DNA from 3 places in the Rhizobium binae genome. Region 1 is predicted to be linked to each of the others. Evidence: predicted binding sites of a transcription regulator. Region 1 holds the regulator's gene; each other region holds the start of a gene.

Region 1 (9,903 bases):
CCAGCCGATGGCCTCGGACCTGCGCGAAATCATGGGTTCGATCCGCATCGCCGCCGATCTCGAACGCGTCGGCGACCTCGGCAAGAACACCGCCAAGCGCGTCATCGCCGTGCAGAGCACCGGCGTTCCCCGCAAGCTCGCCCGCGGTCTCGAGCACCTGTCCGAGCTGGCGCTTGTCCAGCTCAAGGAAGTGCTCGACGTCTATACGACGCGCGCCGCCGACAAGGCGAATGCCATCCGCGAACGCGACAACGAGATCGACGCGATGTACACGTCGCTGTTCCGCGAACTCCTGACCTATATGATGGAAGATCCGCGCAACATCACGAGCTGCACGCATCTTCTGTTCTGCGCCAAGAACATCGAGCGCATCGGCGACCACGCGACCAATATCGCCGAAACGATCTACTACATGGCGACCGGCGCCCAGCCGGAAGGCGACCGTCCGAAGGACGACAGCGCCAACACCGTCGGTGCCGCCACGGAATAACCGTGCCGAACCAGCCCATTGCGTGCGCGCCCGTCCGGGCGCGCAAAGCGGTCGCAGCCAATTTCTGATTTTGCGCGGGATCCCTTGCTTAAATCATTCCCGGTTTAAGGATCGTGCGCGAGGAGACGGACACGCATGATCCCGAGAGTTGCAGTTGTTGAAGACGAAGAGGCCCTCAGCGTGCTTCTCCGCTATAATCTCGAAGCGGAAGGCTTCGAGGTCGATACCATCCTGCGCGGCGACGAGGCCGAGATCAGGCTTCAGGAGCGCACGCCCGATCTCCTGATCCTCGATTGGATGCTGCCCGGCGTCTCCGGCATCGAGCTCTGCCGGCGCCTGCGCATGCGGCCGGAAACCGAGCGGCTGCCGATCATCATGCTGACGGCGCGCGGCGAGGAGAGCGAGCGGGTCCGCGGGCTGTCCACCGGCGCCGACGATTACGTCGTCAAGCCGTTCTCGACCCCCGAACTCGTCGCCCGCGTCAAGGCCATGCTGCGCCGTGCCCGCCCGGAGGTGCTGTCCTCGGTGCTGAAATGCGGCGATATAGAGCTCGACCGCGAAACCCATCGCGTCCATCGCAAGAGCCGCGAAGTTCGCCTCGGCCCGACCGAATTCCGCCTCTTGGAATTCCTGATGTCGTCGCCGGGCCGCGTCTTCTCCCGCTCGCAGCTGCTCGACGGCGTCTGGGGCCACGACATCTATGTCGACGAACGCACCGTTGACGTCCATGTCGGCCGCCTGCGCAAGGCCTTGAACTTCTCCAACATGCAGGACGTCATCCGCACCGTCCGCGGCGCCGGCTATTCGATGGAAGCCTGAGGCTGAGGGAGTGTGGGGTTGGCGTTCCGCCGGTGCAGCCTTTCCCAGGCCTTCATCGCACCGGCGCGGCGTATGAGCGGGCACCAGCTCACCTCTGTCATCCAGGCACCACCTCTCCTCCGTCATCCCAGGGCTTGACCCTGGGATCCATGCGGCTGGCGCTGCGGGAGGAGCGATGGCATTCAACTGCAGGGAAATTATCGAAGCCGGGTGCCTGGTTGTGGATCCCAGGGTCAAGCCCTGGGATGACGGAGTGTGGGTTGGCGTTCTCGCCAAACGCACCGCTGACGTAGCTTGTGAAGCGGCGCTTCTGCCGTAACTTCATCGCGCCGGCGAGGCTTATGCGTCTAGGCACCACCTCTCCTCTGTCATCCCAGGGGCCTGACCCTCGGATCCATGCGAAGAGCACGAGAGAAGCCGCAGCCCGAATTCGCACAGCGTCGAGGAAAAACCTACAGCTTCCCACTCCAACCAATAAAAAACGGGCCACTCGGCCCGTCTTCTGCATTCTGACGATGGCGTGGCCGCTCAGCTGACCCGCGCCGCCGCCCGGCGGCGTTCGTTGATCGGCTGGTAGGCGAGCTTCTGATGATAGCTGCAATAGGGCGAATTGTCAGGAGATTCACAGCCGCAGAAGTGGAAATCGTCCTTGAGCGGATCGCCGACCGGCCATTTGCAGGTGCGTTCGGTCAGTTCGGTCAGGCCGAGGCGGCGGGAAATCGGAACGACCACGTTGCCGGCCGGCACATATTCCATGTCCTCGACCGCATCGACCTCGATCTCCTCCTTCAGCATCGTTGCGCCCTGCTGGCGGGTCACGGTGCGGGTGGTGATCCGCGAGGCGTAGCTCGGCGCGCGCGGCGTCGATGTCTGGCGCTTCGGCGTGCGCGCCGCCGTCGCCGTGCCGCCGGCCTTGGCACGGCCCGGCAGGCTCAGCCGGTGCACCTTGCCGATAACGGCGTTTCGGCTCACGCCGCCAAGCTGTGCCGCGATCTGGCTGGCGCTCAGCCCTTCGGACCACAGCTTCTTGAGTTTCTCGACCCGCTCGTCTGTCCAGTTCATGCCCTGTCTCCACCTTCTGCGTTGGTGATGGCAGAATCCCTCACCGTTGTCCCGGAAGCCTCCGAAACAGGAAACGCCTGATCAATTTTGGTGACTAGTTCCGCCGCATGCAGTCTAGTAATTGAACTTTAACCTAGTGTGAGCCTGACTCCGTGACAAGAGTCGCGGGAATCCGGATGAATCGAATTCGGAGTTTTCCCCAACTTGCTGCCTGTGCGTGTCATTTCTGCAATAATGCCTGTTGAAGGCCGGAAATGCCGCTGTACAAGCTTGCTGCATGCGCTAAGGGCGCAGTTTTGTTGACATTGCAGCGCGAAGAGGAAATAGTGCTGGTCGCCGCCGCAAGGCGGCATTTTTGATTTTTCGGGCCTGGTTTTCTTAGCCGGAGTCCGGTGATTGACAACGCTGATCGGGAGACCCGCGCCATGGCAGAAGCCGCGCCGCTTTATGACACCTATTCTCGTGCCCCGTTGCGGTTCGAGCGAGGCGAGGGCGTGTGGCTGATCACCGAAAGCGGCGAGCGTTATCTCGATTTCGGCGCCGGCGTCGCCGTCACGTCGGTCGGCCACGGCAATCCGCATGTGGTCGCCGCCCTGAAGGAGCAGGCCGACAAGGTCTGGCACCTCTCCAACATCTATGAGATCCCCGGCCAGGAGCGCCTGGCCAAACGCCTGACGGACGCCACTTTCGCCGACAAGGTGTTCTTCACCAATTCCGGTGCCGAGGCTCTCGAATGCGCGATCAAGACGGCGCGCCGCTATCAGTTTTCCAAGGGCCATCCCGAGCGCTTCCACATCATCACGTTTGAAGGCGCCTTCCATGGGCGCACGCTTGCGACGATCGCCGCCGGCGGCCAGGAGAAATATCTCGAAGGCTTCGGCCCCAAGGCGCCGGGTTTCGATCAGGTGCCGTTCGGCGATATCGAAGCGGTCCGCGCCGCGGTCACCGATGCGACGGCGGCAATTCTCATCGAGCCGGTGCAGGGCGAGGGCGGCGTACGTCCCGCCACCCCCGAATTCATGAAGGCGCTGCGCCAGATCTGCGACGAGAACGGCCTGCTGCTGATCCTCGACGAGGTCCAGACCGGCGTCGGCCGCACCGGCAAACTCTTCGCTCATGAATGGTCGGGCATCACGCCCGACATCATGGCTGTCGCCAAGGGCATCGGCGGCGGTTTCCCGCTCGGCGCCTGCCTTGCCACCGCGGAGGCCGCCTCCGGCATGAAAGCCGGCACCCATGGTTCGACCTATGGCGGCAATCCGCTGGCCATGGCCGTCGGCAGCGCCGTGCTCGATGTCATTCTCGCCGACGGCTTCCTCCAGCAGGTGCGCGATGTCGCGTTGGTCTTCCGCCAGGGGCTCGCCTCGCTGAAGGACCGTTATCCCGATGTGATCGAAGAAATCAGAGGCGAGGGCCTGCTGCTCGGCGTCAAGGCGGCCGTTCCCTCGACCGAACTGCTGCAGGCGATCCGCGCCGCGCATCTCCTCGGCGTGCCGGCCGGCGACAACGTCATCCGCCTGCTTCCGCCGCTGGTCGTCACCGCCGAAGAAGCCCGCGAGGGTCTCGCCCGCCTCGAACGCGCCGCCGAGAGCATCCGCGCCGCCAAGGTCAAGAAAACGGCTTGAAGGATTGGCGCCTGCGGGCGCACGACAGGTAAGAACATGGCTCCTAAACATTTTCTCGATCTCTCGGCGGTCACATCTGCCGACCTCAGAACCATCATGAACGACGCGTTGGCCCGCAAGCAGGCCTTCAAGGCCGGCCAGGGCGACAAGCCGCTCGCCGGCAAGATGCTGGCGATGATCTTCGAAAAGCCGTCGACGCGCACCCGCGTCTCCTTCGACGTCGGCATGCGCCAGCTTGGCGGCGAAACGCTGTTTCTATCAGGCACCGAAATGCAGCTCGGCCGCGCCGAGACGATCGGCGACACTGCCAAGGTGCTGTCGCGATATGTCGATGCGATCATGATCCGCACCACCGAGCATTCGAGGCTCCTGGAGCTTGCCGAACATGCGACCGTACCCGTGATCAATGCGCTGACGGATGATACCCATCCCTGCCAGATCATGGCCGACATCATGACCTTCGAAGAGCATCGCGGCCCGATCAAGGGCAAGACCATCGCCTGGACCGGTGACGGCAACAATGTGCTGCATTCGCTGGTCGAAGGTGCTGCGCGTTTCGGCTATCGCATGAACATGGCCGTACCCCTTGGTTCGGAGCCCAAGGATCACTATCTGAACTGGGCCCGCAATGAGGGCGCCGAAATCATGCTCTGCCATGATGCCGACCGTGCGGTCGAAGGCGTCGATTGCGTGGTGACCGATACCTGGGTCTCCATGAATCAGGAGCATCGGGCCCGGGGACACAACGTCTTTCAGCCTTATCAGGTCAATGCGGCCTTGATGGCCAAGGCCGGCAGCGATGCATTGTTCATGCATTGCCTGCCTGCTCATCGCGGCGAGGAAGTGACGGATGAGGTGATTGACGGCCCGCAATCCGTTGTCTTCGACGAAGCGGAAAACCGTCTTCACGCGCAGAAGTCGATTCTTGCTTGGTGCCTGGGCGCGATCTGAACCATAATCGGACGCCGCGCGTCAAAACCCGCGGCCGCGCGAGCGAAGGGCACCCTTGCTCATCGCTTGAAAACTAGGAGTAAAGCCATGGCAGAAGCTGCAGCCGCCCTCGGCCAGTTCGATTTCGCCGGCGATGACCATGTCGTCCCTTTCCAGGTGGAGGGTCTGGATGTGCGCGGCCGCGCCGTCCAGCTCGGCCCGATGCTCGATGCGATCCTCGAGCGCCATCATTATCCCACCCCCGTCGCCCGGCTGCTCGCCGAAGTCGTCGTGCTGACGGTGCTGCTCGGCACCTCGCTGAAATTCGACGGCAAGTTTACGGTGCAGACCAAGGGCGATGGCCCGGTCGATCTTCTCGTCGCCGATTTCTCGACGCCGGAAAATGTCCGCGCCTATGCCCGTTTTGATCAGGCACTGCTTGCCAAGGCGGTGGAAGCCGGTGAAACCGAGCCGGAACAGCTGCTCGGTAAGGGGGTGCTCGCCTTCACCATCGACCAGGGCAAGTTCACGCAGCCCTATCAGGGCATTGTCGCGCTTGACGGAACCTCGCTCGAGGAGATTGCCGGCGTCTATTTCCGCCAGTCGGAGCAGATCCCGACGCGCGTGCGCCTGGCCGCGGCCGAGCTCTTCGATCGCGACGATGCCGGCAAGCCCCGCCATCGCTGGCGGGCTGGCGGCCTCGTCGCCCAGTTTCTGCCGGAGGCGCCCGAACGCATGCGCCACCCGGATCTCCACGGCGGCGACGGCGACAATGGCGAGCGCCCGCATGGCGAGGACGACGCCTGGGTCGAAGCCCGCTCGCTGGTCGAGACCATCGATGCCGACGAGCTGACCGACCCGCTTGTCGGCACCGAACGGCTGTTGTTCCGGCTGTTCCACGAGCGCGGTGTGCGCGTCTACGAACCGCGCGCCGTCTTCGACCGTTGCAGCTGTTCGCGCGAAAAGATCAAGGGCGTGCTGAAGGGCTTTTCGGCCGAAGAGATCGAGGAAAGCCAGGAAAACGGCGAAATCGCAGTCACCTGCGAATTCTGCTCGACCACCTACCGCTTCGAGCCGACCGAACTTCAGCCGGCCGAATAGGCCCGGTTGGCGCTGAGGATCCATGGCCGCGGGTACTGCGTCCCAATTGGTACTCAGGGGCGATCCGACCGCAGCCGAACACAGGCACGCGGAGTGCTTGCGGCATGGATACTCGGGTCAAGCCCGAGTATGACGGAGAGTGGCGGGCGCGATCGGCAGGAAGCGAGACGTCTGGGGGGAACTCCAGCAAAACGGGCGAGGGGTTTTGCACGGGATTGGGCAATCAAAGACGGCAGTTCCAACAAAACCGCTGTGCGCTTGCGCTACTTGCGAGATAAGCTACCCACCCTCCGTCGCCCTCGGGCTTGACCCGAGGACCCACGCGGCAAGCACGGCAATCCTGTTCGCCCCGACGAAGCGACCGCGAACCTGTGCGCTCAATTGAGCACGCGCAGCAGCCCCGGTGAATCCAGTGAGAAGGCGGGGATGTCGACGTCGAACAGTTCGCCTTCGTCCGTTTCCATCTGGTAATGGCCGAACATCAGCCCGGAAGGCGTGTCGAGCGGGCAGCCGGAGGAATATTCGTAGGTATCGCCGGGGCTGAGCCGGGGCTGTTCGCCGACGACGCCTGGGCCGGTCACCTCGTCCACGACGCCGTTCTGGTCGGTGATGTTCCAGTAGCGGTTGACAAGGCGAACGGCGACGCCGGAATTGTTGCTGATGACAATCCGGTAACCCCAGACGTAGCGATCGTCTTCCGGATCGGATTGCTCCTCCAGATAGAATGGTTCGACGACGACTTCGATATCTCTTGTGAGGGCGCGATACATGCCTTGCACCTTAGTCAAGATATGTTACCCGTATCTTATAAGAAGACCCCATCCGTCAAGAAACGGAACGTTGATCGGCGATGAAACAGCCGTGATCGCATGGTTTTCGATCGTTAAGCCTAATTGTCAATACTAATTTTACTTAGGCGCACCGGCGCCGATCCCGCGGCCGGTACGGCCGAACCCGGAGGCTCGGCCGCCGATGCTGTCGATCAGGCCGAAACCTTGGCAAGCGCCTTGGCGAAATCCTCGATCAGATCTTCCGTATCTTCGATGCCGGCCGAAAGGCGAACGGTGCCCGGCGAGATGCCGAGTTCGGCGCGCGCCTCGTCCGTCAGGTTCTTGTGCGTCGTCGTCGCCGGATGGGTGATCAGGCTCTTGCTGTCGCCGAGATTGTTGGAGATATTGACGATATCAAGCGCATTCTGCAGCGCGAAGGCCGCTTCCTTGCCGCCCTTCAGTTCGAAGCAGACGAGGGTCGAGCCGCCCGTCATCTGCTTGGCGATGATATCGGCCTGCGGATGGTCCTTGCGGCCGGGATAGATCACCTTGGCAACCTTGCCCTGATCGGCGAGGAAATCGGCGATCTTCGCGGCATTCTGCGTCTGCTGACGCACGCGCAGCGGCAGCGTCTCGATGCCCTTCAGGAGCGTCCAGGCGTTGAACGGCGACATGGCCGGACCGGTATGGCGGAAATAGTCGTGCAGGTTCTCGTCGATCCAGGCCTTGTCGGCCAGCACGACGCCGCCGAGGCATCGGCCCTGGCCGTCAATGTGCTTGGTGGCGGAATAGACGACGATATGGGCGCCGAGTTCGAGCGGCTTCTGGAAGAGCGGCGTGGCAAAGACATTGTCGACCACGACCTTGGCGCCGACCTGGTTGGCGAGCTTGGCCACACCGGCGATATCGACGACCTCGAGCGTCGGGTTGGTCGGGCTTTCCAGGAAGAACACCTTGGTGTTCGGCCGGATCGCCTCTTCCCAGTTCTTCAGGTCGCGGCCGTCGACCAGCGTGCATTCGATGCCGTATTTCGGCGCCAGCGTTTCCACCACCCAGCGGCAGGAGCCGAAGAGGGCGCGCGCGGCAACGATATGGTCGCCCGCCTTGACCTGGCAGAGGATCGCCGCGCTGACGGCGGCCATGCCGGAAGCGGTGGCGCGGGCGTCTTCCGCACCTTCGAGCATGCACATGCGCTTTTCGAACATGTCATTGGTCGGGCTGCCGTAGCGGGCGTAGATGTAGCCGTCCGTCTCGCCCTTGAAGCGGGCTTCGGCCGCTTCCGACGTTTCATAGACGAAGCCCTGCGTGAGATAGATTGCCTCGGACGTTTCGCCATATTGCGAACGCAGCGTGCCGCCATGGACGAGTTGAGTTGCTGGGCGCCAGGTCTTGCTCATGCCATCACCTTCACATAACAAAAAAACCGGCCGCAAAAGCAGACCGGTTCACAACCCGGTCTTTTTAGCCACTTGTTTAACGTGGCTGCAAGCCGACCGGCCAAATCACCACGGGATAATTCTGCAATACTGCTCTTAGCTGCTTGCGTCAATTCCCCGTATTTGGTTTTGTCGGCGCAAAAGATGGATGGGGCATGATGGCTCGCGAAACTGGAATTCTGGCCGACCGCGCGATCTCCGCGCTGTTTGAAACGGGGCGTCTTAACTCCGAGCGGGAGCTGGACCGCGACCAGATCCAGCCGGCAAGTCTCGACCTGCGCCTGGGAAGCAAGGCCTTTCGTGTGCGCGCCAGTTTCATGCCGGGGCCTTCGCACCTGGTGGCCGACAAGCTCGATCGCCTCAGCCTGCATGTGATCGATCTGTCCCAGGGCGCGGTGCTCGAGACCGGCTGCGTCTACATCGTTCCGCTGATGGAGAGCCTGGCGCTGCCGGCCGACATGTCGGCCTCGGCCAATCCGAAGAGCTCGACCGGCAGGCTCGATATCTTCACCCGCGTCATCACCGATTATGCCCAGGAATTCGACAAGATCCCGCCAGGCTATTCCGGCCCGCTCTATCTCGAAATCAGCCCGCGCACCTTCCCGATCGTCGTGCGCCGCGGCTCGCGCCTGTCGCAGATCCGCTTCCGCGTCGGTCAGTCCCTGCTCGGCGAGCCGGAACTGTTGAAGCTGCATGAAAGCGAGACGCTGGTCGCCAGCAAGCAGCCGAACGTATCGGGCGGCGGCATCGCGCTGTCGATCGATCTCACCGGCGACAAGGACGGCCTGATCGGCTATCGCGGCAAGCACCACACAGCCGTCGTCGATGTCGACGAGAAGGACCAGCACGACATCTTCGATTTCTGGGAGCCGCTCTATAGCCGCGGCCGCAACGAGCTGATCCTCGATCCTGACGAGTTCTATATCCTCGTCTCGCGGGAGGCCGTGCATGTGCCGCCGGATTATGCCGCCGAGATGACCCCTTTCGATCCGCTGGTCGGCGAATTCCGCGTCCACTATGCCGGCTTCTTCGATCCGGGCTTCGGCCATGCCCCGGCCGGCGGCCGTGGCAGCCGCGCAGTGCTCGAAGTGCGCAGCCACGAAGTGCCCTTCATCCTCGAAGACGGCCAGATCGTCGGCCGCCTCGTCTATGAGCACATGCAGGAAAAACCCGCCAGCCTCTACGGCTCCGGCCTCGGCTCCAACTACCAGGCCCAGGGCCTGAAACTCTCGAAGCACTTCCGCATCTGAAACGCGACTTGACAGCGCCCCCCATCTGTTGGAAATCTCAGCGCATCGCGGGTGTAGCTCAATGGTAGAGCAGCAGCTTCCCAAGCTGAATACGAGGGTTCGATTCCCTTCACCCGCTCCACTTATCCTTCCGGCGACGCCCACCTAATCCCCGAAAAACCGGATCGGCTTGTATCGCCGGTGGGCGATGATCAGGCTTCGGTCGGGCTGGATGATGTAGGTTTCTTCCACCTGCTGGCCGTACTGGTCGATGAAATCATGCGGGAAGCTGGAGCCGGGTGGCGATTTGGTGAGCTTGCTGCGCGGCTGGCCGTTATAGGTGATGCTGCCCGGGATCGGCTCGAGGCCGGGGCCGCTATAGTAGGAAACGCTGTTGCACCCGGCAAGAATGAGGGTGCCGATGAGGCCGAGGAGTGCGGG
Region 2 (9,903 bases), 2.0 Mb from region 1:
GTTGATCAACGCAGAATAGGGAATGGTCGCTGAAAAATCAGGCATGGCATAGCCGCTCTGGCGATCGACGGTTTTCAGCGGAACGGCTCCGGCCCTGACGCCCCAATCATCATTAGCCAAGGCAAAGTTATACCCTGCCAGCAGCATGCCAAGGCATGCTGCAGCACCAGCAATCATCTTATTCATATAGTCTTTTCACTCCGACCCGAAGAATTGCAGGACTGCGCGCCTCGCCGTCATCCGGTCACACGCAACCAAGGACTGATCGCGTTCCGCAGCAATTCTTATCGTTTCATTTTGCGCTCACGGTTACACTTCAAAACAGCCGTGAGCGCTGTTCAGCGGGCGCCCTTAGACCATCGCAATGAGGAGATAATAGGGAAATGATGTGGCGCGGCGGATTTCTCGCCAACTGCGAAAAAAGCGGCCGGAGATCCGGCTCCTGCGGTCAGGAATAACGCGGCAGTGCCGACAGCAGCCTGTGCAGCGTGTCGATTGTCGAGAAATCGGCGATGCCGTCCACCCGTTCGGGTCGGAAATGACGTTGGAAAGCCTCTACGTCTCCTGCCGTCTTTTCGGAGAATTCACCTGTGATTTCAGTGCGGTAACCATAGAGCGACAGCATCGACTGCAGCGCTTCAACCGGCTGGCCGGCGTCGCCTCGTTGAAAGAATCGCCCGCCGGTAATCTTCGCCGGTTCAACCCAATGCCCGACACCCGCGTGATGGAGAGTCGCCCAGGGAAATTTCTCGCCCGGATCGACCTTGCGAACCGGAGCGACATCGGAATGCCCGAGCACGCGTTCGGGCGCGATCGACCAACGTTTGACACAGTCGCGACACAATTCGATTACCGCGGCAATCTGCTCTTTCGGATAGTCGGGAAGCCCCCCGGGATGGCCGGCATTGGCGATCTCAATGCCAATCGACAGCGAATTGATGTCGCTCTCGCCATGCCAGCTGCTCTTCCCGGCATGCCACGCCCGCCGGTCCTCCGGTACGAGTTGAATTACCTCGCCACTCTCATGCACGAAATAATGGCTGGAAACCTGGCTTTCGGCGCGACAGAGCCAATCGAGCGCGCCATCCGGCGTTGGCATGCCGGTATAGTGCAGCAAGATCATATCCGGGAGACGCCCGTCCGCCCGCTCCCCGTGATTGGGCGACGGGCGCACGCAAGCTCCCGCGTAATCCGCCTCGAAGGAGGTCATGCTGCGCGGCGTTCCTTCTCGATTGCCGCATAGGCTGCGTTGAGTGCCGCCATGCGCTCGTTGGCAATCACGTGGAATTCCTTCGGCACGCCGCGCGAGATCAGTCGATCGGGATGATGTTCGCTGACGAGGCCGCGGTAACGGCGGCGGATCGTCGGAAAATCGTCGGAAGGCGACACGCCGAGCACCTTGTAGGGATCGCCACCGGACGAGACATGGCGAGCGGCGATCTGCTCGAAGCGGGTCTCGCTCATCTGGAAGATCTCGCCGATGTGACGCAGGAAATTCAATTCCTTCTCATGAATCAGCCCGTCGGCCTTGGCGATATGGAAGAGGCCGTCGAGCACGTCTTCCAGCACCGTGCAATTGGCTGCACAGGTCATGCAAAGCGTCGACAGACGTTCGGCATAGGCCTCATAGCCGGCGACATCCTGACGCGCGAGATTGTAAAGTCTGGCGACGTTCTTCGCCTGATCCTGCGGAAACTCGAAGATTTCCCGGAAAGCCTCGACCTCCTTCTCGCTGACGATGCCATCGGCCTTGGCCATCTTCGCCGAAAGGGCGATGATCGCCACCGAGAAAGCGACCTTTCGCCGTGTCTCGGGATCGCCTTCGAAAACCGTGCGGATGGCCTCGACCACCGCGGACAGTGCATTGCCCGCAGTATTGCCAATGGCATTCACCAGTTTTTCCCAGAAGGACATCGAAAATCTCGCGTACTTGTCAACCTATAGGCAAATAGCTTGACCAAAGAATCGTAGCCTTTGCAAGGCGACGATTGGTCGTAGGCGCGAACACAGTTTTCACGATTTGGTAATTGTCGCACCGCAGCAAACGATTCACCCCTTCGATGAGGGACGTGCCCCTCCCACCGGTCTCACCTGGCTCGCAACGCGCGCCGAAATTTCCACAACAGTTCTCGGTCCGTGTCTCGTGCTTGAAACGATTATATCAGCTGTTCCGGCCGCAAAGCGTGAAAAGGCGGCGTTTTTGGTAAATTCTTTACTTTACAGGCCCCTTTCCCTGCCGCATCCATGCGCTGATGCATGTCGCCCGGAACTCTACGGCGGCACTGGGACACGGCATGCACAATCAACGGACAAACGTATCGCATAAACTAAGTTCGATGCGATACGCCTTAGCCAGCGCCGCCGCGAAACGCCATAGGAGGAATCATGGCCAAGCAAAAAGTTGCAATGCTGACCGCCGGAGGCCTCGCACCCTGTCTTTCCTCCGCCGTCGGCGGCCTCATCGAACGCTATAGCGACGTTGCGCCCGAGCTCGATATCGTCGCCTACAAGTCCGGCTACCAGGGCGTACTGCTCGGCGACAGCATCGAAATTAACCGTCAGATGCGGGAAAAGGCGCCGCTGCTGCACCGTTACGGCGGCTCGCCGATCGGAAACAGCCGCGTCAAGCTCACCAATGCCGCCGACTGCGTCAAGCGCGGCCTCGTCAAGGAAGGCGAGAACCCGCTGAGGATCGCCGCCGAACGCCTTGCCGATGACGGCATCACCATTCTCCACACGATCGGCGGCGACGACACCAACACCACCGCCGCCGACCTTGCTGCCTACCTCGCCGCCAACGGCTACGATCTGACCGTCGTCGGCTTGCCGAAGACGGTCGACAACGACGTCGTGCCGATCCGCCAGTCGCTCGGCGCCTGGACCGCCGCCGAAGTCGGCGCCCATTTCTTCGACAATGTCGGAAACGAGCAGACCGCCGCCCCCCGCACACTCGTCATCCATGAGGTCATGGGACGCCATTGCGGTTGGCTGACGGCCGCCACCGCCCGGGCCTATCTCCAGCGCACCAGCCGCAATCAATATGTCGACGGCCTGATGATGGATGCGCAGCTGAAGGGTATCGACGCGGTCTATTTGCCCGAAATGGCGTTCGATCTCGATGCCGAGGCCGCCCGACTGAAGGAAGTCATGGATCGCACCGGCCATGCCACAGTCTTCGTGTCGGAAGGCGCTTGCCTCGACGCCATCGTCGCCGAGCGCGAAGCCGCCGGCGAGACCGTCAAACGTGATGCCTTCGGCCATGTGAAAATCGACACGATCAACGTCGGCGCATGGTTCCAGAAGCAGTTCGCCAGCCTGCTGAATGCCGAGCGTTCCCTCGTGCAGAAATCGGGTTATTTTGCCCGCTCGGCGCCGGCAAACGGCGACGACCTGAGGCTGATCCAGAGCATGGTCGATCTCGCCGTCGAAAGCGCCCTCAATAAAGTGTCCGGCGTCACCGGCCATGATGAATCGCAGAATGGTAAATTGCGCACTATAGAATTCCCGCGGATCAAGGGCGGAAAGGCTTTTGACCTCTCGGCGGCATGGTTTGCCGAAGTCATGGCCAATATAGGCCAGAAATACAAAGAAGCATGATTGACGGATGGTTAATATGGTGTCTTTGCTTGTTCCTGAGGAATGGGAGGAGACACCATGTCGTTTGAAGCCTGGCTCGCTTTTGCAGCCGCATCCGCCATTATGTTGGCCATACCGGGACCGACGATACTGCTCGTCGTCTCATATGCGCTTGGCCATGGGCGCAGGACGGCGTTTGCGACGGTAAGCGGCGTGGCGCTCGGCGACTTCACCGCGATGACGGCCTCGCTCTTCGGTCTCGGCGCCGTCCTCGCCACCTCTGCCGCTCTTTTCACGATCCTCAAGTGGATCGGCGGCGCCTATCTGATATGGCTCGGAATCAAGCTCTGGCGGGCTCCCGTCATCGGTGAGCCGGTTGCCGACAACGACAATCTGCCGGAGGAAAAATCGCTCAAGATTTTCCTCCACGCCTACGTCGTCACCGCCCTCAATCCGAAGAGCATCGTCTTTTTTGTCGCCTTCGTGCCGCAGTTCCTCAACCCGGCCCTCCCCTTCTTCGGGCAGATGGCGATCATGGAAGCGACCTTCCTTGTGCTGGCGATCCTCAATGCTTCCACTTACGCATTTCTCGCCAACTCTGCGCGCGGACTGATTCGCAAGGCGAGCATCCAGCGCGCCGTGAACCGCACGGGCGGCACGCTGCTGATCGCTGCAGGCGCCGTAACGGCCGGCTATCGCCGTATTGCGGCGTAAAATATTCCGTGGTTGCCGGAATGCCACGAATACGTTAATGGGGTCGGCAGGGTTTAAGCTTTTTAGTAACTTTTATAACGCTGCCGGGGCGGCGCGATTCACGAAAGTGACGGAATGGTAGCGATCGGATTGTCCGGCCTGAAACGCAGTCTTGTCGTTTCTATGGTGCTCTGCTGCGGCGTGATGACCGGCTGCGCGAGCGTCGAATACACCTCTCAGGCCGAACTGACAGCCGCTCAGACCGTCGTGCCGATACCCAAGCCCGGCGAAGACGCAACACTGGCCGCGGTCCCGACGGCCGAAGGCGCAGCTGGCCAGGCGGTCGCAGGTGCCATGCTTCCGCAAACGCAGACAGCCCCCTCTTTGACCGCAACGGCAATGCCGACGGTTGCGGCGTCTCAGCCCGCCGATCTTGCCATGCAGGCGGGCATACAGCCGGCAGCCTATGCACAGATCCCGCTGACGCCCGAGATGACGGCCATTCAGTCCGTCGTGCCGACGCCGCGCCCTGGCACACCGGCGCAGCCGGCAACGCAGCTTGCCTTTGCCGCGACGCCGCAGAACAATGCGCTTGCAGCACTTGCGGCAGTCGACACGACGCCGCGTTACAGCATGGATTACGGCTTCGACGAATCCGGGCCGATCGATCCCCCGACGGCTCCCCCGATGTTCAGCGACGACGACAAGGACGATGCGCCGACCGTCGAGAAGAGTTTCGTCACCAAGCTCATCCAGAAATATTCGAAGATTTACGAGATTCCCGAGACGCTGCTCCACCGCATCGTCCATCGCGAGAGCCGCTACAATCCGAAGGCCTACAACAAGCGCGGCTATTTTGGCCTCATGCAGATCAAGTACAATACTGCCAAATCGATGGGCTATGACGGTGCGCCGGGCGGTCTCTTCGATGCCGAGACCAACATCAAATATGCCGCGAAATATCTGCGTGGCGCCTGGCTCGTCTCCGACAACAAGGAAGATGATGCCGTCCGCCTCTATGCGCGGGGCTATTATTATGACGCCAAGCGCAAGGGCATGAATGACATCGCGCAGGGCAATTACTGACCACCACCACAGAAACGGCTTCGATGCTTGCGCTTAAGGCTGCGGCGGGACCTACCGCGCTGATCCGGCCTGCTGCTGCGGCCCGCCCGGTTGCGGCGACGCTGCCAGGACTGCCTTGAGAAGCGTCTGCGGCTGATAACCGAGCCAGCCCGGCGTCAGGCCGAGCCGGACGACGACCAGATTGGCGGACGGCACGATCGCCATGCTCTGCCCGTCATGTCCCGTCAGCCAGAACGTATCCTCCGGCAGCCCGAATGCAGCATTCGAGCCACCGGGAGCGAGCCACGCCTGGCCTTGCGTATACCGGCCGTTCGACGCTGTCGTCGGCGTGCGCATGGCGCCGACGAAACCCTCCGGCAACAGCCGCCGGCCATTCCAGACGCCATCCTGCAGCAGGAATTGCCCGAAACGCGCCCAGTCATGCGCAGTCGCATAGAGATAGGAGCTTCCGGCAAAGGTGCCGCGCGCGTCGAGTTCGAAGACGGCGCTGGTCATGCCGAGCGGGGAGAAGAGCGCGTCATGCGGATAGGAAAAGGCTGCCTGCGCATTGCCGACCCTGTCCATCCAGATGCGTGACAAGAGCGCCGCCGTGCCGCTCGAATAGCGGAACCGCTGGCCGGGTGCCGCCTCCATCGGCGCATTGGCCGGCAGCGACACCATGTCAGGATCGAGATAGAGCATGCGCGTCACATCTGCGACGCTGCCGTAGTCCTCATTGAAGGCAAGGCCGCTCTCCATGCCGAGCAGGTCGGAAACCTTGATCCTGGCACGCGGATCGTCCTTCCACTGTGGCATCAAGTGATCGTCGTCGAAGGAGACCTTGCCGTCGAGCATCAACCGGCCGAGGATGGCCGCGTTCACCGTCTTCGTCATCGACCAGCCGATCAGCGGCGTCTTCGACGAAAATCCGGGACCATAGGCTTCGGCGACGATACGGCCGTTGCGCACCACAACGATCGCCCGCATGGCCGGGCCGGCAAATCGGGAATCGGCCAGCACCGTCGTGATCTTGCCGTCCGGTTGATTGCCGCTGCCCTCGCCTTGCGGCCACACCGCGTCATTCGCCTGCATCTTGGCCGGCGCATCGAACGGCACCGCGTCAATCGCCGCCTCGAAATTGCCGTCCGGCACACTGGTGCAGCCGAGAGCGCCACGATAGAGCGCATAACTCGATGCAAACAGCCCCATGAAGCGCGCCGTCACTCGGCCGCTGTCGCGCTCGACACTGACGCGCACCAGCCTCAGCAGCGGATTTCCCGGCGCCTGGACGTCGTCACGCAGCACATCCTCGGCATCCCGGCCGGCGACGAAGACATTGGAGCAGACGATCTTGGCGGCGTAGCCGTCTCCGACGCGCAAAAGCTCCGGCGGCCAGGCGAAGAGCCAGCCGGTCCCGGCGGCGATGATGAGAACCACAACGAGAGCAAGCGCCTTCAAGACACGCAGCACAAATCGCATGGCATTCCTCCATGCCGGGAGAGAAGCAGGAATCGCGCCTGCCGGAAAGGGGCTGGCGCGAAGAAGGCGCACCATTCCGATCACTCTTCATTGATGCCGGAGCCTTCCGAGAACGGCGCCCACAGCCCGCGTCATCAAACTGTAGCAGTGGCGCGCTACACGCCCTGAACGCGAAAAAGGTGACAGACTCATGTCAGAATTTGCACCGGATGCCGGCTTCCGCAAGAACCGGAAACTCAAGGACGCCCTTCTCCGCCACAAGGCTTTTTCGAAGGAAGGTTTTTCCGAGCGCCTCTTCGGCCTTCTCTTCTCCGGCCTCGTCTACCCGCAGATCTGGGAGGATCCGGATCTCGACATGCAGGCGATGGAGCTGAAGCCCAACCATCGCATCGTCACCATCGGCTCCGGCGGCTGCAACATGCTCGCCTATCTCTCCAAGGCACCGGCCTCGATCGACGTCGTCGATCTAAACCCGCACCATATTGCGCTGAACCGCCTCAAGCTTTCCGCCTTCAAGCATCTGCCCGATCATGCCGATCTCGTGCGGTTCCTGGCGATGCCGAACGAGAAGTCGAACAGCCGCGCCTTCGACCAGTATCTCGCCGCCAATCTCGACGACGCGACCCGCAGCTACTGGAACGGCCGCAAGTTCGGACGCCGCCGCGTCACCGTCTTCGACCGCAACATCTACGAAACCGGCCTGCTCGGTCGTTTCATCGGCGCAGCGCACCTTCTTGCCCGCCTGCATGGCGTCAAGCTGCGCGAGATGACCAAGACCCGCTCGATCCGCGAGCAGCGCCAGTTCTTCGACGAGCAGATCGCGCCGCTTTTCGAAAAGCCGGTCATTCGCTGGATCACCGGCCGCAAGAGCTCGCTCTTCGGCCTCGGCATTCCGCCGCAGCAATATGACGAACTCGCAAGCCTTGCCGCCGATCATTCGATCGCGCCGGTGCTGAAGCACCGCCTGGAAAAGCTCGCCTGTCACTTCCCGATGCGCGACAACTATTTCGCCTGGCAGGCCTTTGGCCGCCGCTACGGCACTGAAGAGGAAGGTCCGCTGCCGACCTATCTGAAGCCGGAGCATTATGAGGTGATCCGCGCCAATGTCGATCGCGTCAACGTTCACCACGCGAGCTTCACCGAGCTTCTTGCCCGTGAGCCGGCCGCCTCGCGCGACCGCTACATCCTGCTCGACGCGCAGGATTGGATGACGGATGAACAGTTGAACGACGTCTGGCGGGAAATCACCCGCACGGCGCGCGACGGCGCCCGGGTGATCTTCCGCACCGCCGCCGAAAAGAGCATCATCGAAGGCCGCCTGTCTTCGTCCATTCGCGACCAGTGGGATTATTTCGAGGACAAGTCGCGGGAGCTGACGGCGCTCGATCGATCGGCGATCTATGGCGGTTTCCATATCTATGGGAAGAAGGCGTGAGCAAGGTCGGCACCGACACGGCGGGAATGAGCGACGAACATGCCAGCCTCATGGATGGCATGTATCGCTACCAGCGCCATATCTACGACCTGACGCGCAAATATTACCTTCTCGGCCGCGACAGCACCATCCGCAATCTCGATGTGCCCGAGGGCGGCACCCTGCTCGAAGTCGGCTGCGGCACCGGTCGCAACATGGCCTTCGCCCATCGCCATTTCTCGACCGCCAAGCTGTTCGGCCTCGACATTTCCCAGGAAATGCTGATTTCTGCGCGCAAGACCTTCGCCACCAAGGCGACGATCCCGGAATTCCGCGTCGCCGACGCCACAGCCTTTACGCCGCGCGAATTCGGCGTCAGCGGTTTCGACCGCATCCTGATCTCCTATGCCCTGTCGATGATCCCGGACTGGGAGCGCGCCGTCGACGCGTCGATCGCCGCGCTCAATCCCGGCGGCCAGCTGCATATCGTCGATTTCGGCCAGCAGGAAGGCCTGCCGCGCTGGTTCCGGCGGATATTGCAGGCCTGGCTTGCGAAGTTCCATGTCACGCCGCGGCCGGATCTGCGGGAGGTTCTGGAAGCGCAGGCAGAGGAGCACAATGCGCGATTGTCATTCGAAACCGTCGGCGGCGGTTATGCCTGGCGGGCGGCTATTATCAGCAGGCGCTCATAATTCGCTTGAAACTAACCGATTTTTTACGTTGATATGGTGAAAAGAGGGTTATTCCCTCTGCGGGACTCGTCTTTTTCGAAGGCCAGGCTGTGGGGCAAAGAGATCATTCGGTTCACGACGGGATACCCATGCGCCGGCTTTTGTTTTGCGTTGTGCCTCTGGCCATCCTCCTGGCAGGCTGCTCCTCTTCCGGCCACGACTATCTTGAAACCGCTTCAATCAAGCCGAAGACGCGCTTCCAGGACACCGATCCGCAGGATTTCGGAGCGAAGCATCCGCAACAGAACGCCATTCACGGCATCGACATCTCCAAGTGGCAAGGCGATATCGACTGGGCGACGGTGAAGAACTCCGGCGTCGCCTTTGCCTTCATCAAGGCGACGGAGGGCAAGGACAGGGTCGATCCCCGCTTCGACGAATATTGGCGCGAGGCCCGCGCCGCCGGCATCCCGCACGCCCCCTATCATTTCTACTATTTCTGCTCCTCGGCCGATCAGCAGGCTGACTGGTTCATCAGCAACGTGCCGAAGGAGGCGATGCGCCTGCCGCCGGTGCTCGACGTCGAATGGAACGCCGAATCGAAAACCTGCCGCTACCGTCCCGACCCGCAAACGGTGCGCGCCGAAATGCAGCGCTTCATGGACCGGCTCGAGGCCTATTACGGCAAGCGCCCGATCATCTACACCTCGGTCGATTTCCACCGCGACAATCTCGCCGGTTATTTCCAGGATTATCACTTCTGGGTCCGCTCGGTGGCGAAGCATCCCGAGGTGACCTATTCCGACCGCCGCTGGGCTTTCTGGCAATATACCTCGACGGGCGTCATTCCCGGCATCAAGGGACCGACCGATATCAACGTCTTTGCCGGCAGTACAACGAACTGGAACAATTGGGTCGCCGCCGTTTCCAAGGATAGAAATTCTTAGTAACGTCTTGCAATGTTTCTTGCTTCCGTCACATTCCTCTGGGAAAGCGACGGACATC
Region 3 (9,903 bases), 340 kb from region 1:
TCAAGGCCATGGAAGTCGCCGCGGCCAGCAGCGCTGCCAGAACGAAGAGACCGCAGCCCAGAACTATCCAATAGAAAATACGATCGCCGGTCGCGCCGTGGCGACGCTTCACGCCCACTCCCGCGGGCAGCGATGCCGATGCTTCGCTCATATCAATTGCTCGACTGCTTTGAGGGGCGTCAAAAGCATACGGGGCGGCAAGCCTCGCTTGCCGCCCCGACCGCAGGCTCGTCTGTATCAGCCCTTGAAGGAAGCTGTCCAGTAGTCTTCGATCTGCTTCACCAGGGTCTCCGGAAGCGGAACGTAATCGAGGGAAGAGGCTTCCTTCTGGCCCTTTTCCAGCGCCCACTTGAAGAAGGCGAAGGCAGCCTTGGAGCGCGCCGCATCCTTCGGATCCTTATACATGATCGCCCAGGTCGTGGCGGTCACCGGCCAGGCCTTTTCACCCGGAGCATTGGTCATGATCAGGTAGAAGTCCTGAGCCTTGGTCCATTCGGCGCTGGCGGCAGCGGCCGAGAAGCTTTCGGCATTCGGCTTCGGATACTGGCCGGCAGCGTTCTGGATCAGCGCGTAGGACAGCTTGTTCTGCAGGGCGTAGGCATATTCGACATAGCCGATCGAATCCTTGACGCGGGTAACGTAGGCGGCGACGCCTTCATTGCCCTTGCCACCGATGCCGACCGGCCAGTTGACGGCGGTGCCTTCGCCGACCTTGCTCTTCCAGTCTTCATTGACCTTGGAGAAGTAGTTGGTCCAGTTGAAGGAAGTGCCCGAACCGTCCGAACGGTGGACGACGGCGATCTGGCTGTCGGGCAGCTTCAGGCCCGGGTTCAGATCGGCGATGGCCTTGTCGTTCCACTTGGTGACGTTGCCGAGATAGATGTCGGCGAGAACCTTGCCGGTCAGCTTCAGCTCGCCCGACTTGATGCCCTTGACGTTGATGACGGGAACGATGCCGCCGACGACGAGCGGGAACTGGCCGAAGCCGCCATCGGTCAGTTCCTTGGGATCGAGCGGCTTGTCGGATGCGCCGAAGTCGACCGTTGCCGCCTTAATCTGGGCGATACCGCCGCCCGAACCGATCGACTGGTAGTTCAGCTTGTCGCCGGTCTGCTTGTTGTAGTCTGCAGACCACTTGGAGAGTACGGGATAGACGAAGGTGGAGCCGGCGCCGGTTATATCGGCGGCGGAGGCCGAAACCGCCAGAGCGGCAACAAGGCCCGCGCCGAAGCAGGCCGAGAGAATTTTGCTGGTGAGCATGAGAAACGCTTCCTCAATAAATTGTGTTCGATTGCGTGCCGTCATCGGGGCAAAGCGGCGAGTATGTTCAGCTAGTGGCGGCACATTGCAGAACGATGACGTTTGGATGACAGTTTCGTGACAACCGCCAGAGGATGAGCTCAACCGGGATGCAAAAAATGAAACAGTTCGAAATAGGAAGAAGACGAAATAACACCCTTGGCGATTGAGGCGCAATTCAAGCGATGACGAACGGACGCGTTTAAGAATAACGCATTTAATCAAGTCACTGAGACCGAGGCAGTTCACGCGGGCAAGACCGACGATCACGGTCGTTTGCACAAGCGGCTGGCGCTTCAGCTCGACCAAGCCGAAGGCGCCGATGGACCCATCGGCGTGGCCCTTATGTGCCACCCGAGCTCCTAGCCCAGATCTCTCCCCCGGCGACCATTCAAATGCCGATCCGGATCGCCGATCAGCTTCGGTTTATCGGTCGCCTATCAGACGACGTCTCAAAGCATTGGAGCATGCATCGAACACGAAGACCACCAGCAACACCAGGAGAACCATATAGCCGACATTTTGCCAGTTTGAGTTGGTGCGCATGGCCTCCCAGAGCTTAAGGCCGATGCCGCCCGCGCCGACGGCGCCGATGATGGTGGCGCCACGCACGTTCGATTCCCACTGATAGAGCGTCTGGCTGACGATAACCGGAACGATCTGCGGCATGATGCCGTAGCGATGGACCAGCATGGTCGATGCGCCCGTGGATTTGACGCCTTCGCGAGGCTTGTTGTCGATATTTTCCAGCCCTTCGGAATAGAGCTTGCCGAGCGTGCCGGTCTCCGTAAGAAAGATGGCGCCGGAACCCGCAAGCGGGCCGGGGCCGAAGGCGCGCGTCAGGAACAGCGCCCAGATCAGCATGTCGACGGAGCGCAGGAAGTCGAAGAAGCGCTTCAGCGCCTGATTGAGGAACCTGTTCGGGGTGATGTTGCGCGCCGCCATGAAGGCGAGAGGGAAGGCGGCAAGCGAACCGAGCAGCGTGCCGAGGAAAGCCATCACGATCGTCTGAAACAGCTTGGTCCACACGTCGCCATGCTGCCATGCGCTGTTGTTCCAGATATTGTCGAAGGCGAGCGACAGGTTGGACTTATCGGGCTCGATGCGCGGAGCGGAGACGATGAGACTGAGGACCTCGCCAACCGGCTTGTCAAAGAAGGTCGACTGCGTATCAAACACGAAATTCGGCCAGCCGATGAAGCGTTTGCGCACCTTTACGCGATCGGCGGAGACGCTGACGTTCCCAGCGAAACCGAGATCGGCAAGTACGTTGTCATCATAAACGGTCATCCAACTCGGCACCGGTCCGACGACTTTTGGCGCGCCGCTGGTGACATCGACCGGCACCGTCATGCCATGGGCAACGATCGTCGTCTGGCTCTTGCTTACGGTGACAATCCGGTTGCTGCCGCCGACGTCAACCGTGATGCTGCCATCGGCATTGGCCTTTACCCAGTCCGGATGCGGATCGTCACCGAGCGGCGAAAAGCGCGGATAGCGCGTCTGGATCGTGCCATCATCCTCGATGCGGAATTCCGGCTGCACGTCATAGCTGATCCACTGACTCATGTAGATGCCGAAGCGTTCCCAGTGGGCTTCGGCGATGAGCTTCGGCAGGTCGAAGAACCAGACGGCGTAGAGGCCGTAGAGCAGCGTAGCGATGAGGAGCATCAGCCCGCCGAAACGCTGGCGGAACGACCGGTGCAGATATTCCGGATAGCGCGCTTCAATTTCGTGCATGCGGTTAGCGTCGATCACCGTCATGGCGGCCTCAATGTTGCAGAAGAAAGGCGTGTTCGCCGACGAGCCGGCGGCGCAGCCAAGCGGAAAACTGGTCGACGGCAACGATCGTCACGAACAGCAGCAGAACGAGTGCCACCGTCTTGGCGCCGAATCCGCGCGAGATCGAAAGCTTCAATTCCTCGCCGATGCCGCCGCCACCGACGGCTCCGATAATGGTCGACGCACGCACATTTATCTCAAGACGCAGCAGCGCATAGGAAGCATAGTTCGGCATTAGCTGGGGCAGGGCGGCGAAGCGCACGCGCTCCAGCCAGTTCGCACCGACGGCCCGCATGCCTTCGTCCGGTTTCATGTCGATGTTTTCGGCAACTTCATAGAAGAGCTTGCCGAGTGCGCCGATTGTGTGGAGCGTGATCGCGATAATGGCGGCCACCGGACCAATCGAAAGGATCGCCGAAAACAGACCGGCAATGACGATCTCCGGGAAGGCGCGCAGAAATTCCATAGTGCGCTTGGTAAAGATGCGCAGTGGCCAGTTCTTCGTCAGATTGCGGGCGGCAAAGAAGCTGAGCGGAACGGCAAAGAGGAAAGCGATGACGGTCGAGACGAGCGCAATATTGATCGTGACGATCATCAGCTCGAAATATTCAGGGATGTAAAAGGCGCCCCAGACGTAGACGCGACCATTGGCGAAGTTGAACTCCTCGCCACCCTTGTCGTTCGGGCTCGCTATGTCGAACAACGCCCGCCAGACATCGTTCCAATCCTTGGGAATGAGCCAGCTCAGGAAGTCGAAAAGATGCGGCAGGCGGTCGAAGAAATGGCCGGCATTGCTCTCGTCGGCGAACCGTACGGAACTGGTAAAAGCCGCAACGAGGATGATCACGCCAAGGACAGTGTAGAAGCGGCGCTTGGCGACCATACGGTCCCACGCAAACGCTATGTCCTTACTGCTCGCGGCCAGCATTCGCGTCGATGCTTCGGCAATGGTCATGAACGCCTCATCTCTTCAATCAATAGGGCGGCCCTCGCCGGCCGCCCTATTGACGTCATCTCAATCAGCCGCCGATCGTCGCACGACGCGTTTCAATGACCGCGTTGTAGAATTCGGGGGTTACCTTCACATAGCCTGCGTATTCGCCGCCTTCGATTGCTTCAAAGCACTTCTTATCCTTTTCAGGTAACGCCATGAAGAAGTCGGCGAGCTTGCCCTTCCATTCGTCGCCGAGCTTATTGCTGACGACGATCGGGCCATTCGGGATAAGCGGCGACTGCCAGAGCTGAACGACGTCATTCATGTTGAGCGTGCCCTTATCGACCATCTTGCGCAGGTTGCCGGAGGTGTACCCGTCCTTGAAGTCGCCGACACCGGAGGCCCATGTCACGCCGACGTCAACCTTCTTGTCGAGAACGGCAAGTACGTTGTTTTCATGACCCCCGTTGAAGGAGGTCGAGCTATAAAACTGGTCAACTGGCATGCCGAGGTCCTTCGGAAGCGTTACCTTCGGAATGAGATATCCGGAGGTCGAATCCGGATCGGCGTAGCCGAGTTTCTTTCCCTTGCTGTCGGCTAGCGTCTTGAAGCCCGAATCCTTGCGGGCAATAAGAACCGAATAATAGCCAGTCGCGCCATCCGTCTGCTTCGTCGTCAAAATCGGTGTGACAGCGTTCGCATCCTTGATGTAGGTTGCCGCGTAGCCGGATGCGCCGAGCTCGGCGAAGTCCAGCGTGCCGCCAAGCAGGCCCTGGATGACGCCGTCATAGTCGGCAGCCGGGAAGAGCGACACTTTCTCGAAGCCGAATTCCTTCTTCAGGTCTTCCTGCAGGCAAGCATAGTTGCGCAGGCGGTCGGCTTCGTTTTCGCCGCCGAGGATGCCGATGCGGAATTCCTTCAAGTCTGCGGCATTGGCGGCGCCGGCGAGCGCGAAGAGCGCCGTAGCTGCAAAGAGTGCTTTCTTCAACATGAGTTCTCTCCTATTGACCGGTGTCCCCGGCTTTCCGTTACGAAGATGTGTGCCCTTGACGCGGGCGCTCGATCGCGGCCGCCTCTCTCAGAGGCCGGCCAGCGCCAGCGGTTGGACGCCGGCGGATTGATTGTCTGACCGCTCGGGAGCGAGATTGATCGAGGTCGAGGTCATCGTTTCGTCGATGCCGGCACCGTCCTTGTCCGTGCCGTAGATTTCCTTCACCGCTTCGGCCGTGAGTTCCGAGGGCTTGCCGTCGAAGACGATGCGGCCGCCGGCCATGCCGACGATGCGCTCACAATAGTTGCGGGCGGTATCGAGCGTGTGAAGGTTGGTGACGACGGTGATGCCCTCGCGCTCGTTGATATCGCGCAGTGCATCCATGACGATCTTGGCGTTCAGTGGATCGAGCGAGGCGATCGGCTCGTCGGCGAGCACCATCTTCGGGTTCTGCATCAGCGCGCGGGCGATCGCCACACGCTGCTGCTGACCACCGGAAAGCGTGCCGGCCGCCTGCAGCGCCGTCTGCTCGATGCCGAGGCGTTCGAGGGCTGCGATCGCGTGCACGCGTTCCTCGCGGGTGAAGATGTTGAGGAGGCTCAGAAGCGTCGAGCGGTGATTGAGGCGGCCGAGCATGACGTTGGTGAGAACATCGAGGCGCGGTACCAGGTTGAACTGCTGGAAGATCATCGCGCAGTCGCGCTGCCAGTTGCGCAAGGCCCGGCCGCGAAGCGCGGAGACTTCGACGCCGGCGAAATGGATGGAGCCGGAGCTCGGCTGCTGCAGCCGGTTGATCATGCGCAGCAGCGTCGACTTGCCGGCGCCGGAGCGCCCGATGATGCCGACCATCTGGCCTTGGGGAATGGTGAGCGTGACGGTGTCGACGGCGAGCTTCTTTCCGAAACGACGGGTGACATCCTTCAGCTCGAACATCATGCTTTTCCCTTGCATTCCAGGTCCTGGTCAGCATCGATTAGCTCTGCTTCATGAAGCTCGCGTGTCATATTTGTGTAAGTCGTGTCACAAATCCCTGCTTCCTGACGAGCGCGTCTAGCCCTCGTAGCGGGACAGAAAATCTTCCGCGCTCAGGTTGCGGAAATCCTGCAGCGCCAGGCGCAGACGGTCATGGTCCCAGTCCCACCAGGCAAGCCTGTCCATGCGCTCGCCGATCTCTTTCGGAAAGCGCTCGCGGATCAACTTAGCCGGCACGCCGCCGACGATCGTGTAGGGTGCGACGTTCTTCGAGACGACGGCGCCGGCGCCGATCACCGCGCCGTTGCCGACGCTGACGCCCGGCAGGATCGTCGCCCCATGGCCGATCCAGACGTCGTTGCCGATCGTCACGCGGTTTGCGCGCCGCCAGGCGAAGAAATCATTCTCCATGTCGGCGTCCGGCCAATAGTCGGCGGCGCGATAGGTGAAGTGGTGCAGCGTCGCGCGCCAGGTCGGATGGTTGGTGGCGTTGATGCGCACGGCGGCGGCGATATTGACGAAACTGCCGATCGTGGCGCACCAGACCGAGCCGTCCTGCATGATGTAGGAATAGTCGCCGAAGGTCGCCTCGCTGATGCGGCAGCGCTCTGAGACCTCCGTATAGCGTCCGAAGCTGGAATCGCTGACGGCGGCCGTCTCGTGGATATAGGGGTCAATGCCTAGCCCGCGGGTCATGCGGCGATCTTTCTCGGCGAGAACTGCTGGACGTCGAGGATGCGGTCGGCGACGGTTTCGCGCACTTCTTCGTCGTGGAAGATGCCGAGAAGGGCGACACCCGCCTGCTTCTTTTCCGAAATCATGCTGACGACGACGGCACGGTTGCGGGCATCGAGGGAGGCCGTGGGTTCATCGAGAAGCAGGATCGTATGGTCGGTGATGAAGCCGCGCGCAATGTTGACGCGCTGTTGTTCGCCGCCGGAGAAGGTGGCGGGCGGAAGCTGCCAGAGTGCTTCCGGCAGATTGAGCTTGGCAAGCATGGCGCCCGCCTTCTCCTTTGCCGCACCGGCTTCCTCGCCGCGCGCCACCAGCGGTTCCGCCACCACGTCGATTGCCGCGACGCGCGGCAGGGTACGCAGGAACTGGCTGACATAGCCGAGCGTATTGCGCCGCACATTGAGGACGGTGCGCGGATCGGCGGCGGCGAGATCGATGACGCGCCCGTCGTGGCGGATGAGGATCTGGCCAGTGTCGACGGCGTAATTGCCGTAGATCATCTTCAGCAGCGAGCTCTTTCCGATGCCCGACGGGCCGCCGAGCACGACGCATTCGCCGGATGCGACCGAGAAGGCGACATCGGAGACGACGGGCAGCCGGATGCCGTCGCGCAGGTGCATGGTGAAGCTCTTCGAGACTTCGGAAACGACGAGAGGCGTTGGCATGATGTCTTCTTCCCTGGTTTTGGACCTGCAGTGGCGCTCAGACCTGCAGGATCGAGGAAACGAGCAGTTGCGTGTAGGGTTCGCGCGGATCGTCGAGCACCCGGTCGGTCAGCCCATGTTCGATGACATAGCCGTCCTTCATCACCATCATGCGGTGCGACAGAAGCCGGGCGACGGCGAGGTCGTGGGTGACGATGATGGCCGAGAGGCCGAGATCGTTGACGAGGCCGCGCACGAGATCGAGCAGGCGCGCTTGCACCGAGACGTCGAGGCCGCCGGTCGGCTCGTCCATGAAGACCAGGCGCGGGCCGGTGACGAGATTGCGGGCGATCTGCAATCGCTGGCGCATGCCGCCGGAAAAGGCCCGCGGTTGATCGTCGATGCGGTCGGCGTCGATCTCGACGCGTTTCAGCCAGTCGATGGCGGTGGAGCGGATCTTGCCGTAGTGCCGGTCGCCGATCGCCATCAGACGTTCGCCGACATTGGCGCCGGCGGAAACCGTCATGCGCAGGCCGTCGGCCGGATTCTGGTGCACGAAGCCCCAGTCGGTGCGCATCAGGAAGCGGCGCTCGGCCTCGTTCATATGGTAGAGGTCGCGGTAGGTGCCGTCGCGCATACGGTATTCGACACTGCCGCTGGTTGGCATCAGCCGGGTGGAGATGCAGTTCAGCAGCGTCGTCTTGCCCGAACCGGATTCGCCGACGATGGCGAGCACTTCACCGGGCCAGAGCTCGAAGGACACATTGCGGCAGCCGATCCGGTTGCCATAGAATTTCGAGAGGTCGTTGACCTTGAGAAGCGGCGTATCGGTCATTCTGCAGCCTCCCGGGCCAGCATTTCGCCGGCATGTCCGTGTGCCCGGCGCTCTTCGCAATGATCGGTATCGGAGCAGACGAACATGCGCCCGCCTTTGTCGTCGAGGATCACCTCGTCCAGATAGACATCCTCGGCGCCACAAAGCGCGCAGGGCTTGCCGAAGCGCTGGATTTCGAAGGGATGGTCTTCGAAATCCAGGCTGACGACGTCGGTATAGGGCGGCACGGCATAGATGCGCTTTTCGCGGCCGGCGCCGAAAAGCTGCAACGATTCCGATTGATGCATCTTGGGATTATCGAATTTGGGCGTCGGCGACGGATCCATGACGTAGCGCCCATGCACCTTGACCGGATAGGCATAGGTCGTGGCGATGCGGCCGTTGCGGGCGATATCCTCGTAGAGCTTCACGTGCATAAGGCCGTATTCTTCCAGCGCATGCATTTTGCGCGTCTCGGTTTCGCGCGGCTCGAGGAAGCGCAGCGGCTCGGGGATCGGCACCTGGTAGACGAGCACCTGGCCGGCCTTGAGCTTTTCCTCGGGAATGCGGTGGCGCGTCTGGATGATCGTCGCCTCGCCCGTGTGCGTCGTCACCGCGACATTGGCGACCTTTTGGAAGAAGGCGCGGATGGAAACGGCGTTGGTCGTATCGTCGGCGCCCTGGTCGATGACCTTCAGCACGTCATCAGGTCCGATGATCGAGGCCGTCACCTGCACGCCGCCGGTGCCCCAGCCGTAGGGCATCGGCATTTCGCGCGAGGCGAAGGGCACCTGGTAGCCGGGAATGGCGATCGCCTTCAGGATGGCGCGGCGGATCATCCGCTTGGTCTGTTCGTCGAGATAGGCGAAGTTGTAGCTGGCGAGATCGTTCATTCGGCGGCTTCCTTCAAATCTTCGCCCCTGTTGCGGGCTGCTTCGAATTGGCGGCGCATGCGGCGGACGAGATCGAGTTCGGCCTGGAAGTCCACATAATGCGGAAGTTTCAGATGCTCGACGAATCCGGTCGCCTGGACGTTGTCAGAATGGGAGATGACGAATTCTTCGTCCTGGGCCGGCGCAGTGATATCCTCGCCGAGCTCTTCAGACCGTAATGCGCGATCCACCAGTGACATCGCCATCGCCTTGCGCTCGCTCTGGCCGAACACCAAGCCGTAGCCACGGGTGAATTGCGGCGGCGCCTTGGCCGAGCCCTTGAACTGGTTGACCATCTGGCATTCGGTGATCTGGATGACGCCGAGCGAGACGGCGAAACCGAGTTCCGGCACGTCGAATTCCACCTCGACCTCACCGATGCGGATCTCGCCGGTGAAGGGATGGTTGCGGCCATAGCCGCGCTGGGTGGAATAACCGAGCGCCAGCAAAAAGCCTTCGTCGCCGCGGGCGAGCGCCTGCAGGCGAAGGTCGCGGCTCATCGGAAATTCCATCGGCTCGCGCGTCAGGTCGCCGACCTCGTGATCCTCGGGCATGTCGCCGTCGGCCTCGATCAGGCCTTCCTCGCCGAGAATTTCGGAGACGCGCATGACGCGGCCGGCCTCGGCGGCGCGCTGGGCCGGTGTCTCGACCGCCTCGTCGGCAAGCAGCGAAGGATCCAGCAATCGGTGCGTATAATCGAAGGTGGGCCCGAGAAGCTGGCCGCCCGGCAGATCCTTGTAGGTCGCCGAGATGCGCCGTTCGATCGTCATACCAGCCGTGTCGAGCGGCCTGGAATAACC

What was found. The regulator PhoB, encoded in region 1, activates phosphate uptake and scavenging genes when phosphate is short. The targets are predictions, from matches to a motif close to TGTCATNNANCTGTCAT.
Region 2: J2J99_RS15100 (BtaA family protein) is a predicted target of PhoB. The motif match lies at 6,943-6,959, and genes of this name have one in related genera.
Region 3: phnC (phosphonate ABC transporter ATP-binding protein) is a predicted target of PhoB. The motif match lies at 6,005-6,021, and genes of this name have one in related genera.

What each region holds. Positions count from the first base shown of each region.
Region 1 covers NZ_CP071604.1:559,066-568,968, forward strand. Annotated here, with positions in the region: gene phoU (phosphate signaling complex protein PhoU) at 1-490, shown strand, start outside; gene phoB (phosphate regulon transcriptional regulator PhoB) at 626-1,309, shown strand; gene J2J99_RS02725 (hypothetical protein) at 1,407-1,664, opposite strand; gene J2J99_RS02730 (GcrA family cell cycle regulator) at 1,838-2,371, opposite strand; gene J2J99_RS02735 (aspartate aminotransferase family protein) at 2,797-3,996, shown strand; gene argF (ornithine carbamoyltransferase) at 4,033-4,947, shown strand; gene J2J99_RS02745 (Hsp33 family molecular chaperone) at 5,035-6,027, shown strand; gene apaG (Co2+/Mg2+ efflux protein ApaG) at 6,405-6,797, opposite strand; gene J2J99_RS02755 (O-succinylhomoserine sulfhydrylase) at 7,010-8,194, opposite strand; SAM riboswitch at 8,238-8,316, opposite strand; gene J2J99_RS02760 (2'-deoxycytidine 5'-triphosphate deaminase) at 8,389-9,483, shown strand; tRNA gene J2J99_RS02765 (tRNA-Gly) at 9,531-9,604, shown strand; gene J2J99_RS02770 (hypothetical protein) at 9,628-9,903, opposite strand, start outside.
Region 2 covers NZ_CP071604.1:3,060,611-3,070,513, forward strand. Annotated here, with positions in the region: gene J2J99_RS15065 (lytic transglycosylase domain-containing protein) at 1-186, opposite strand, end outside; gene J2J99_RS15070 (N-acetylmuramoyl-L-alanine amidase) at 449-1,210, opposite strand; gene J2J99_RS15075 (J domain-containing protein) at 1,207-1,914, opposite strand; gene J2J99_RS15080 (pyrophosphate--fructose-6-phosphate 1-phosphotransferase) at 2,386-3,597, shown strand; gene J2J99_RS15085 (LysE family translocator) at 3,655-4,290, shown strand; gene J2J99_RS15090 (lytic transglycosylase domain-containing protein) at 4,405-5,355, shown strand; gene J2J99_RS15095 (serine hydrolase domain-containing protein) at 5,407-6,813, opposite strand; gene J2J99_RS15100 (BtaA family protein) at 7,004-8,248, shown strand; gene J2J99_RS15105 (class I SAM-dependent methyltransferase) at 8,245-8,919, shown strand; gene J2J99_RS15110 (glycoside hydrolase family 25 protein) at 9,048-9,845, shown strand.
Region 3 covers NZ_CP071604.1:217,720-227,622, forward strand. Annotated here, with positions in the region: gene pstC (phosphate ABC transporter permease subunit PstC) at 1-151, opposite strand, end outside; gene pstS (phosphate ABC transporter substrate-binding protein PstS) at 238-1,260, opposite strand; gene phnE (phosphonate ABC transporter, permease protein PhnE) at 1,726-3,063, opposite strand; gene phnE (phosphonate ABC transporter, permease protein PhnE) at 3,071-4,036, opposite strand; gene phnD (phosphonate ABC transporter substrate-binding protein) at 4,101-5,006, opposite strand; gene phnC (phosphonate ABC transporter ATP-binding protein) at 5,094-5,939, opposite strand; gene J2J99_RS01020 (DapH/DapD/GlmU-related protein) at 6,057-6,674, opposite strand; gene phnL (phosphonate C-P lyase system protein PhnL) at 6,671-7,378, opposite strand; gene phnK (phosphonate C-P lyase system protein PhnK) at 7,416-8,192, opposite strand; gene J2J99_RS01035 (alpha-D-ribose 1-methylphosphonate 5-phosphate C-P-lyase PhnJ) at 8,189-9,064, opposite strand; gene J2J99_RS01040 (carbon-phosphorus lyase complex subunit) at 9,061-9,903, opposite strand, start outside.